One region of the Enterobacter sp. R4-368 genome, then DNA from elsewhere that is predicted to be linked to it. Evidence: predicted binding sites of a transcription regulator. Region 1 holds the regulator's gene; each other region holds the start of a gene.
The links. Region 1 encodes PhoB, which activates phosphate uptake and scavenging genes when phosphate is short. Its sites were predicted from a motif close to CTGTCATAAAACTGNCNNAT; they were not measured.
Positions count from the first base shown of each region.

Region 2: a site for PhoB is predicted at 2,647-2,666, ahead of pitA (inorganic phosphate transporter PitA). Genes of this name have one in related genera too.
Region 3: a site for PhoB is predicted at 2,800-2,819, ahead of pstS (phosphate ABC transporter substrate-binding protein PstS). Genes of this name have one in related genera too.

Region 1 is NC_021500.1:4,127,362-4,131,468, forward strand. It holds gene sbcC (exonuclease subunit SbcC) at 1-203, opposite strand, end outside; gene sbcD (exonuclease subunit SbcD) at 200-1,402, opposite strand; gene phoB (phosphate response regulator transcription factor PhoB) at 1,601-2,290, shown strand; gene phoR (phosphate regulon sensor histidine kinase PhoR) at 2,312-3,610, shown strand; gene brnQ (branched-chain amino acid transporter carrier protein BrnQ) at 4,017-4,107, shown strand, end outside.
Region 2 is NC_021500.1:2,730,505-2,734,611, forward strand. It holds gene H650_RS12895 (DUF1796 family putative cysteine peptidase) at 422-1,258, shown strand; gene H650_RS12900 (BaiN/RdsA family NAD(P)/FAD-dependent oxidoreductase) at 1,332-2,534, opposite strand; gene pitA (inorganic phosphate transporter PitA) at 2,764-4,107, shown strand, end outside.
Region 3 is NC_021500.1:2,993,971-2,998,077, forward strand. It holds gene pstA (phosphate ABC transporter permease PstA) at 1-624, opposite strand, end outside; gene pstC (phosphate ABC transporter permease PstC) at 624-1,583, opposite strand; gene pstS (phosphate ABC transporter substrate-binding protein PstS) at 1,707-2,747, opposite strand; gene H650_RS14110 (hypothetical protein) at 3,020-3,598, opposite strand; gene glmS (glutamine--fructose-6-phosphate transaminase (isomerizing)) at 3,665-4,107, opposite strand, start outside.

The DNA of each region.
Region 1 (4,107 bases):
TGCGATTGCGAAAGGGTGCTCAGGCGCGGTGTTTCGTGGTACAGCGCCAGGCAGATAGCGTCGAGCAGCGTGGTTTTCCCCGCGCCCGTCGCGCCGGTAATGGCGAATAAACCGTTACTGGCAAACGGCTCTTCGGTGAAGTCTATTTTCCACTCGCCTTTAAGCGAGTTCAGGTTTTTTAGCCGCAGGCTCAGGATTTTCATGCTTCATTCTCCTCATCCAACGCCTGGCGCGCTTCGCTAAACAACGTGTGTAACCGTGCATTTTGTGTGTCGTCGAGTTCTGCCAGCGCAAGGCGGCGGGCGAACACCTCTTCCACTTTTAATTCGTTTAAGGTTTCGCGTAACTCGCCGGAAAGAATTCGTTCGCGCTGCTCGCGGCTGCGGCGCACCAGCAGCACTTCGACCGGCAAATCTTCGGTTACCAGCTGGATTTTGCGTTGCATATCCGCCAGATATTCATGGCTTTCGATTTCAATATCCAGCCAGACGGGTGGCTCTGCGGGGGCATTGAGCCACTGTTCTAACTGACGGCAGATTTCAGCGAAATCGCCTTTGATCACCGCTAACGGTTGGGTTGCCGGCACCTCCAGCGCCGTGACATCGGCGAGCTTACCTTCGGCGAATGTCACCAGATTGACGCTTTTGCTTTTCCCGGTTTCATCAAAGCTCAACGCAATGGGCGAACCGCAGTAACGGATGTGCTCAAGGCCGCCAATCTTCTGCGCGCGATGAATATGGCCGAGTGCGAGATAATCCACAGGGGGAAAATTTTGTGCAGGGAAGGCGTCTAACGTGCCGATATAAATATCACGCACCGCGTCACTTTTACTGGCACCCACCGTGGTTAAATGGCCGCTGGCGATAATCGGCAGTGGTTTGTCACCGCGCAGTTCACAGGCCTCAGTAAATTGTTGTTGATAGTAATCGGTGATCGCCGCCAGTAAATGCTGCTGTTTTTGTTGCCCGGAAAGCCCCGCCTGGCTAACGGTAATGTCGCGCGGGCGTAAAAACGGCACCGGGCAAAATACCGCGCCGGGTTCGCCATCGCGGCGTTTTAGCAGGAATGGTCTGGTACCTGCACTGGCCACCACGGTGGTTTTCAGGTAAGCGAGGATCTCTTTTGATTCATTCAGCGTGGCCACGGAATCGTGGTTTCCCGCCAGCACGATAAGCTGGCAGCCCGTCTGCTGGAGTTTGACCACAAAGCGGTTGTAAAGCTCGCGGGCGTAGCTTGGCGGGGAACCGGTATCAAAAATATCGCCTGCGACAATAATGGCATCCACCTGATGCGTTTCGGCGGCGGCGAGCAGCCAGTCGAGAAAAGCGTCATGTTCGGCGGCGCGGTTTTTACTGTAGAAGTTTTGACCCAGATGCCAGTCTGAAGTGTGAATGATGCGCATAGCGGTTCCATGGCGAAAAAGCGTAAAGCAGATTATAAACATTAAGCAGATGAGGGACATAACCGAACGCAAATTTGCGTTGTCACACGGCCACCGGGCGGGTCATATAGCGGTCATCTTATTCATAAATCTGTCATAAAACTGACGCATAATGGCGCCGCTACATATACTGACGACTTAATTAAAACAGGGCGAATTATGGCGAGACGAATTCTGGTCGTAGAAGATGAAGCACCAATCCGTGAAATGGTGTGCTTCGTGCTCGAGCAAAATGGTTTTCAACCGGTGGAAGCTGAAGATTATGACAGCGCGGTGAACCAACTTAACGAACCCTGGCCCGACCTGGTTTTACTGGACTGGATGCTGCCTGGCGGTTCTGGCATTCAGTTTATTAAACATCTTAAACGCGAAGCGATGACCCGTGATATTCCGGTGATGATGCTGACCGCGCGCGGGGAGGAAGAGGATCGCGTTCGCGGTCTGGAAACGGGGGCGGACGATTACATTACCAAGCCATTTTCACCGAAAGAGCTGGTCGCGCGTATTAAAGCCGTGATGCGCCGTATTTCACCGATGGCGGTGGAAGAGGTGATTGAAATGCAGGGGCTGAGCCTCGATCCTTCCTCACACCGCGTGATGACCGGTGAAAATCCGCTGGATATGGGACCGACAGAGTTTAAACTCTTACACTTCTTTATGACTCACCCGGAACGTGTTTATAGCCGCGAACAGCTGCTGAACCACGTATGGGGAACCAACGTTTACGTTGAAGACAGAACCGTGGACGTGCATATTCGCCGTCTGCGCAAAGCGCTGGAACACAGCGGCCACGATCGTATGGTGCAAACAGTGCGCGGCACGGGATATCGTTTTTCGACCCGTTTCTGAAATTTGACAGGAGTGTGACGCGTGCTGGAACGGCTGTCATGGAAAAGGCTGGTGCTGGAGCTCCTCCTTTGTTGTATCCCCGCCTTTATTCTCGGCGCGATTTTCGGTTACCTGCCCTGGTTTTTGTTCGCCGCGGTAACCGGGTTGCTGATCTGGCATTTCTGGAATTTACTGCGTCTTTCCTGGTGGTTATGGGTCGATAAAAGCATGACGCCGCCGCCGGGAACCGGCAGCTGGGAGCCGCTACTTTACGGGCTACACCAGATGCAGATGCGTAACAAAAAGCGCCGCCGCGAACTGGGAAATTTGATCAAACGCTTTCGCAGCGGTGCGGAATCGCTGCCGGATGCGGTGATCCTCACCACGGAAGAAGGGGCGATTTTCTGGTGTAACGGTCTCGCGCAGCAGATGCTGGGGCTGCGCTGGCCGGACGATAATGGCCAGAATATCCTTAACTTACTGCGCTACCCCGAATTTACGAAATACATCAGGAACCAGGAGTTTGGCCGACCTCTGCACCTGGTACTAAATAATGGGCGGCATCTTGAGATTCGCGTCATGCCCTACAGCGAGCAACAACTGCTGATGGTGGCGCGCGATGTGACGCAAATGCACCAGCTGGAAGGCGCGCGGCGTAACTTTTTCGCTAACGTCAGTCATGAACTGCGCACCCCGTTAACGGTGCTGCAGGGCTACCTGGAAATGATGCAGGAGCAAACGCTGGAAGGGGCGCCGCGCGAAAAAGCGTTGCACACCATGCGTGAACAAACGTCGCGGATGGAAGGGCTGGTGCGTCAGCTACTCACGCTGTCGAAAATCGAAGCCGCACCGACGCTACCCCCTAACGAGACCATTGATGTACCGATGATGCTGCGGGTTGTCGAACGGGAAGCGCAAACCCTCAGCCAGCAAAAACACACGTTCACGTTTGACGTGGATAACACGCTCAAAGTGCTCGGGAACGAGGAGCAGCTGCGTAGCGCAATTTCTAATCTGGTGTATAACGCCGTCAACCACACGCCAGCGGGCACACACGTTATTGTGCGCTGGCAGCATGTACCGCAGGGCGCTGAATTTAGCGTGGAAGATAACGGACCGGGCATTGCCGCAGAACATATTCCGCGCCTGACCGAACGTTTCTACCGGGTGGATAAAGCCCGCTCGCGGCAAACTGGCGGCAGCGGTCTTGGATTGGCGATTGTCAAACACGCGGTAAATCACCACGAAAGCCGCCTTGATATCGTCAGCGAGCCGGGCAAGGGCACCCGCTTTAGCTTTGTCCTGCCGGAACGTCTGGTTGCCAAAAAAGCCGCTTCCTGAAGGCGCTGTCAGCATATCTTTCCAGCGGCCTGCGAAAACAGGCCGCTTTCCCGCACCGTCTACCACAGCTGAAACGTATTTTGTACGTCTGCTGCTTTTTTGTTCGCATGATCAGCCATGTGTTTTTCCTATAAATGGAGTATTTGACTGCTTGTTTTTTGCAATGCAGCATAAACATCTGGTTTTGCGATCCCACCTTGCCTTTAAACGTTATAAGCGTTTAAATTGCGCCCCATACATTGTCAGACCGACTGTGTTTGCGTGGTAAATCGAAAAACTATTCTTCGCCACGTTGTACATAAAGCATTTCCCGCTGATTTTTCACGCAATTGGCGTTTTATTGTTCGGTCGGGAAAGGCCAATAATTCATCACTTTACGACACCACATCCACAGGCAGTAAAACTTATGACCCATCACTTAAAACCACGAGACATAGTCGCTCTGGGCTTTATGACCTTTGCCCTCTTCGTAGGCGCAGGTAACATTATTTTTCCTC
Region 2 (4,107 bases), 1.4 Mb from region 1:
GTTCATGGTGCTAATGAAACGTGCCGTGAGGAATTTCTTAATGAAGCGCATTACTCAGGATATATCATGTATATGACCTAACTTTATTATTATGGCTGGCATAATTTATTTCTTCTGCCAAAGAAATAATCACCACCAGGCCATCAACAAAAATTTCCTATTTTAAAATCCGCAAAGAGAAGTAATAGCGGATGTCATGCATTCGCCCGCTATTTACTGACCACGGTCAGTAAAGCGAATTTCTTTATTTCACAACGCCTACGCAGAATAGCAACCCTGCGTCAGACAAAAATAAATATAACAATAACTTACCTTAACGCTGCACAAACATTCAGAGGCAGCGGAATAGATAAAATCAGCAGCGATAAGGTCACTCATCGCTTTATCTGGAATGGTGTAATAACAACATGAGGTGCCCCTGATGAAAGGCGAAGCCATTAAACAACGCGTAAGAGATAACCTCAAATCGCTGAAAAGAACGATGCGTAACCTGCATAAGAAATGGAAATATCGCAATAATTTCACTTCGCAAGTACTTTGGATTTCATTGGGTGAGAATTGTCTTCCCGATGATATTCTTCGCCGACATAACCGAAAATCCTTCAGTTCCGTTTTTTCATCGGGGCGCTCAAATATTGAATATATTCTGCAAATGGAAAAAGACGACTATCGCCATTTGCTGGAAAAAGAGCATTTACAACATTTCCCGGATGGCGAGCATGCCGTTGTGCGTTCAACGTTTTACGAAAAATGTACAGGGCAATACAGCGAAAGGCATATGCTGGGTTTTGAATTCACCCATCATGACCCGCTAAGAATTAAAGAAGACAGCCGCGCCTTTCAACGCCGTATTTCCCGCCAGCTACAATACCGGGGCAAAAAAGATTTTGTGTTTCTTTATCATCACCGTATCACCGAGCATTCCGATCTCTGCCTTTTACGGGAACATCTCAATGAATTCCTGTCGTTGTATAACGCGCAAGGTTGCGACTGTAAGATCGTGCTTTTCTATCAACACATTATTGCGGCAAATAGCGCCAAACGTATCGACTTCACGCCGCATGAAAGCGGTTTGCTTGAATTTGTATGCCATACCCATGAGATATGGGGCGGGGATGATTTAGACACATTCTGGGCGAAAAAAGACGATGCGCTTTTCGCCGAAATGTTCGGGATAGTGGACCAATACAATCTCAGTCAGCGCCACACGCTCCCCGACAGCGCACTTGTCTCCACCGGCTCAGGCGCGCCGCTGTAACAAAAGAAACGTTAGCGATTCACCGGCGATAAAAAAGCCCGGGCTGGGCTTTTTTCTTCTGCGTTACGCGGGCTCAGGCCGAGGGTTCTGCCGCTAACGCTTGTGCGCAGGCCCAGGCGCTCGACCACGCCCACTGGAAGTTGTATCCGCCAAGCCAGCCGGTGACATCCATCACTTCACCAATGAAATACAGGCCCGGCACATTGCGGGCTTCCATGGTGCGCGACGACAATTCATGGGTATCGACGCCGCCGAGCGTCACTTCTGCGGTGCGATACCCTTCGGTGCCATTCGGCTGCACACGCCAGTTCGTCAGCAGCGCAACCAGATTCTCCTGCTCGCGGCTATTGAGCTGCTTCAATGTGACATCCGGGATCTGCTCAAGCTGTTGCAGACACTCCACCAGCCGTTTTGGCAACTGCATCGCCAGCGTATTTTTCAGGCTCTGATTCGGGTGCGCATCGCGCTGCTGAGTGAGGAAGCCGTCCAGATCGACATCGGGCAGCAAGTTGATGCTGACAAATTCACCCGGCTGCCAGTAGCTGGAAATTTGCAAAATGGCCGGGCCGGATAATCCCCGATGGGTAAACAGCAAGTTTTCGCGAAAAACCGTGCCATCCTCGGCGGTAACTACCGATGGCACCGAGACGCCGGAAAGCGTCTGCATCTGCTCCAGTAGCGGTTTATGCAGGGTAAACGGCACTAATCCGGCACGCGTTGGCAGCACCTTTAAACCGAACTGCTCGGCGATTTTATAACCAAACGGCGAAGCGCCCAGCCCCGGCATCGACAAACCGCCGGACGCAATGACCAGATTTTTCGCCTGCACGCTTTCGCCATTGAGTTGCAAGGTGTAGTCATCGTCGTTGCGCTCAACGCTCAGCACTTCCGTGCGCAGACGCAGGATGACGTTCCCTTTTTCGCACTCGGCCACCAGCAGATCGACAATTTGTTGTGCTGAATCATCGCAAAAAAGCTGCCCCAGCGTCTTTTCATGCCAGGCGATACCGTATTTACCAACCAGATCGATAAAGTCCCACTGGGTGTAGCGCGCCAGCGCAGATTTGCAAAAATGCGGGTTTTGGCTCAAATATGCCGCAGGCTCGACATAAAGGTTAGTAAAGTTGCAGCGTCCGCCGCCGGACATCAAAATTTTGCGGCCGGGTTTTTTGCCATTATCCAGCAATAACACCCGGCGACCCGCCTGCCCGGCCAGCGCCGCGCAGAACATGCCCGCCGCACCGGCGCCGATAATAATGGCATCAAACTTTTCCACAACTTCACCCTCATTGATAAATCGTGGCGGATTGTAAAGAGTTCACGCTGGTCGCACCAGCGTGAATACGCGCGAATGATAACAGGGCATTGAAAAATATAAATTAATTTTAAAATGTCAGTTTAATTTAAGAAATAATGTCAAAAAAAATCCATAATTCACTTTGCCGACGCTGCCAATGTCCCTGATAATGCGCCGCGTTCATGTCCTCAAAATGGCTTAACGACCTATGGTACATTTGTTTGCCGGCCTGGATCTTCATACCGGGCTGTTACTCTTGCTTGCTCTGGTTTTTGTTCTGTTCTATGAAGCCATCAACGGCTTCCATGACACAGCCAACGCCGTAGCAACCGTCATTTATACACGCGCTATGCGTTCTCAGCTGGCGGTCGTGATGGCAGCGGTGTTTAACTTCTTCGGCGTCTTGCTGGGTGGGTTGAGCGTCGCGTATGCGATCGTGCATATGTTGCCCACCGATCTGCTGCTGAATGTCAGCTCTGCGCATGGTCTGGCGATGGTCTTTTCCATGCTGCTGGCCGCTATTATCTGGAACCTTGGCACCTGGTATCTGGGCCTGCCTGCTTCCAGCTCCCACACCCTGATTGGCGCGATTATCGGTATTGGTTTAACCAATGCGTTGATGACCGGCACCTCGGTGGTGGACGCGTTAAACATCCCGAAAGTGCTGAATATCTTCGCTTCGCTGATCGTTTCACCGATCGTGGGCCTGGTCTTCGCTGGCGGTTTGGTGTTTATCCTGCGTCGTTACTGGAGCAACACGAAAAAACGTGCGCGCATCCATATGACTCCCGCTGAACGCGAGAAAATCGACGGCAAGAAAAAGCCGCCGTTCTGGACGCGTATCGCGCTGATCCTCTCCGCGATTGGCGTGAGTTTCTCGCACGGTGCGAACGACGGTCAGAAAGGTATCGGCTTGATTATGCTGGTGCTGATTGGCGTTGCGCCTGCGGGCTTCGTGGTCAATATGAATGCCTCTGGTTACGACATCACCCGTACGCGTGATGCCGTCAACAACGTGGAAACGTACTTCCAGCAACATCCGGCGCTGCTGCAAAAAGTGACCGGTATCGATCCGCTCATCCCAACGCCGGAAGAAGTGGCCACCCAACCGGGTGAGTTCCACTGCCATCCGGGCCGCGCCATTATGGCGCTGGATCGCGCGAAAACGATGCTGACCAATGTTGAAAGCTACGACAAACTGCCGGTGGAACAACGCAGCCAGCTGCGTCGCATTATGCTCTGCCTGTCTGATATCACCGACCAGGTGGCGAAGCAGCCGGAAGTCAGCGCTGACGACCAGCGTCTGCTGAAAAAGCTGAAAGGCGATATGCTGAGCACCATCGAGTACGCGCCAATCTGGATAATCATGGCCGTCGCGCTGGCGTTAGGCCTGGGTACGATGATCGGCTGGCGTCGCGTGGCGACAACCATCGGTGAGAAGATCGGTAAGAAAGGCATGACGTATGCGCAGGGCATGTCCGCGCAGATGACAGCCGCCGTTTCTATCGGTCTGGCGAGTTACACCGGGATGCCGGTTTCCACTACGCACGTG
Region 3 (4,107 bases), 1.1 Mb from region 1:
GGAAACCGAGGCTTTCAGGGTAATGGCGGAAATCATCTTCCATTTCGGCGTTCCCAACGCGTAAGCCGCTTCGCGCAGGCTGTCCGGCACCAGTTTCAGCATGTTTTCCGTAGTACGGATGACAATCGGCACCTGTAACAGCGCCAGCGCAATCACACCGGCCCAACCGGAGAAGTGCTGCATCTGCGCGACAACGATGGTGTAAACGAACAGGCCAACCACGATAGAAGGCGCTGAAAGCAGGATGTCGTTGATAAACCGAATAATTTCAGCCAACAGTGATTTACGGCCATACTCCGCCAGATAAATCCCGGCCATAATGCCCAGTGGTGTACCGACAACCGTCGCCCAGAGAATTAACAGGCCGCTGCCCGCCAGGGCGTTAGCCAGGCCACCGCCCGCCGTATTTGGTGGCGGTGTCATTTCGGTAAACATCGCCAGCGACATACCATCAAAACCACGGGTAACCGTCGACAGCAGGATCCAAATCAACCAGAACAGACCAAAGGCCATCGTCGCCATCGACAATGTCAGGGCAATGCGGTTTTTCAGACGGCGGCGCGCCTGCATTTTGCGACGCGATTCAGCCAGTTGCGCGGTACTTTGCATTTCAAGCGTAGCCATTAGCGTGCCCCCTCGTTTTTCGCCAGGCGCATGATCATAAATTTAGAAATGGCCAATACGATAAAGGTGATCACGAACAGGATAAGCCCCAGTTCCATCAATGCCGCGACATGCAAGCCCGATTCGGCTTCGGCAAACTCATTCGCCAGTGCAGAGGTAATACTGTTGCCAGGCATAAACAGTGAAGCACTGTCGAGCTGGTAGGTGTTACCGATGATAAAGGTCACCGCCATGGTTTCACCCAGTGCGCGCCCCAGCCCCAGCATTACGCCACCAATCACCCCGTTTTTGGTAAAGGGCAACACGATACGCCAGATAACCTCCCAGGTGGTGCAGCCAATGCCGTAGGCCGACTCTTTCATCATCACCGGTGTTTGTTCGAATACATCGCGCATTACCGCCGCAATGTACGGAATAATCATAATGGCGAGGATCACCCCGGCGGCCAGAATGCCGATACCAAATGCGGGGCCGGAAAACAGCGCGCCGACAAATGGAATGTTAGAAAGGACATTGCCCACCGGCTCCTGGAAGTAAGTCGCGAACAGCGGAGCAAAAATAAACAGCCCCCACATGCCGTACACAATACTCGGGATCGCCGCCAGCAGTTCAATAGCAATACCCAGCGGGCGTTTCAGCCAGTTTGGCGACAGCTCCGTCAGAAACAGCGCGATACCAAAACTCACCGGAACCGCGATAAGTAGCGCGATGACCGAGGTAACAATGGTGCCGTAAATCGGTACCAGCGCCCCGTAGACGTCATTCGGCGCATCCCACTCTTTGGTCCACAGGAAAGAAAAACCAAACTTCTGAATGCTTGGCCATGAGGAGAAAATCAGGGACACGATAATGCCGCTGAGCAGCAATAACACAATCAGCGCAGCCAGTCTTACCAGTGCGCTGAATAACATGTCGCCTTTTTTACCCGGGGGATTAAATGCCGGCTTGGTTGCAGCCATAAATTACTCTTCAGTTTAACGTCTTACGAATTTGCCCGCAGGCACTTGCGCTTGCCGGCCTACAGAAGATCTGTAAGGCGGATGGTGTAAGCGCCATCCGCCATGTTCTTCAAAAACCAGTGCTTAGTACAGTGCTTTACCGCTGCTGTCTTTCACGTTGGCTTTCCAGGCAGCGCGAACTTGTTCAACAACGCTATCCGGCAGGGTTGCGTAGTCGAGATCGTTAGCTTGTTTGCCGCCTTTTTTGTAGGCCCAGTCAAAGAATTTCAGCACTTCAGCGCCTTGCTCAGGTTTAGCCTGCTCTTTATGCACCAGAATGAACGTGGTGGAAGTGATTGGCCACACGTCCGCACCTTTCTGGTTAGTCAGGTCCTGTGCGAAAGACTTGCTCCAGTCGATATCTTTAGCCGCGTTGGAGAAACTGGTTTCCGTCGGGCTAACCGCTTTACCATCGGCAGAAAGCAGCTTGGTGTAGGTCAGGTTGTTCTGCTTAGCGTAAGCATATTCAACGTAACCGATAGAGCCCGGCAGACGCTGAACGAACGCGGCGATACCGTCGTTACCTTTACCGCCCAGACCGGTCGGCCAGTTAACGGTAGAGCCAGAACCGACTTTAGATTTCCACTCTTCGTTCACTTTCGCCAGGTAGCTGGTGAAAACGAAGGAGGTACCGGAACCATCAGCGCGGCGAACCACAGCGATGTTCTGTGAAGGCAGTTTCAGGCCTGGGTTGAGTTTGGCAATAGCCGCGTCATCCCATTTTTTGATATTACCCAGGTAGATATCACCCAGGGTCTTGCCGTCCAGCACCAGCTCACCGGATTTAACACCCGGGACGTTAATTGCCAGCACGATACCGCCGATCACAGTCGGAAACTGGAACAGGCCTTCCTGAGCCAGTTTGTCGTCAGCCAGCGGGGCATCGGACGCACCGAAATCAACAGTTTTAGCAGTAATTTGTTTAACGCCACCAGACGAACCGATACCCTGGTAGTTAATCTTGTTACCTGTTTCTTTCTGGTAGGTATCAGCCCACTTGGCATACACCGGCGCCGGGAAAGTTGCGCCCGCGCCTGTCAGGCTGGCAGCTGCGTTTACAGCAAATGCACTCAGAGAAAAGGTCGCGGCGACAACAGTTGCGACAGTGGTACGCATAACGTTCATAATGTCTCCTGCAAGAATCGTAAATCGTTGTTTAGTGGCTACGATGAGCAAAATAGGACACTTTGATGACAGTTATATGCAAAGATTGTTACTGTTTGATGACAGCAACGGATTACGGCCAGATTTAACGAATTCAGGATGATTTATCAGCGAGATAAAAAAGTTGATGACGATAAAATGTCAGCAAGATTTTAGTTTTATGACATTAAAAACGTAGCTGAATCTGACAAGAAGTCCTAACAAAACGCGAGAAAAAGCCACCGCTTATCACTTTATTTACGCCTGGATTGCGTCAGCGCCTGACGCCGGAATTGGGCTATTTTTAGCGATACACGCCACTGCACTAATTTCGTAAGTTCCGGCCCATTCATCACTTTCCGCGTCAGCCATAAAAGAACCATACTACTCCCCCAAAAAACCAGAGACAGTGCGGAAAACGGAGCAATGAGAAGCCATCCTGCCACTGGCACGTTGCAAACACATAACAGCAACCAGACAGCCAGGAATAATTTTAAGGAGAGCGTGCGCCCTTTTTCTACGCCGATGAGCGCCACGACCAGGACTAAAAATACCGCTACACCTGCGATGAAACTCAGGCCACCAATGGCGGTTTTCACCGTCAGCGCAAGGCAAACATAGCTTAGTAACAAGGCATAAAACACCACCGTTACGCTGCCATAAAATGTCATCCCGCCTCTGCCTGCAGGATAGGCCTTTGGCATCTCTTTAAATGCCTCCGCCGCCAGCTTCAACTGTGCCAGCTTGCGACCCGCTATTCCCGCATCAACACCCCGGCAATAATTGATGAGTGCAAGCAATCTTGCACCTGCCATTTTTTCCAACAAACTCATGGCTATCCTTAAAAAAAGAGGCTGCCATCAGGCAACCTCTCTCTACACTATGACAAGCTTAAGACCTTATTCCACAGTAACCGATTTCGCCAGGTTACGCGGCTGATCCACGTCGGTGCCTTTGATCAGCGCAACATGGTAAGCCAGCAGTTGCAGCGGCACGGTATAGAAGATTGGCGCGATCACTTCTTCTACATGCGGCATATCGATAATGTGCATATTGTCGTTGCTGGTGAAACCGGCATCCTGATCGGCAAAGACATACAGCACGCCGCCACGGGCGCGAACTTCTTCGATGTTGGATTTCAGTTTTTCCAGCAGCTCGTTGTTTGGCGCAACGACAATCACCGGCATATCGGCATCAATCAGCGCCAATGGGCCATGTTTCAGTTCACCTGCGGCATAGGCTTCGGCATGAATATAGGAGATCTCTTTCAGCTTCAGCGCACCTTCCAGTGCGATCGGATACTGGTCGCCACGGCCAAGGAACAGCGCATGATGCTTGTCGG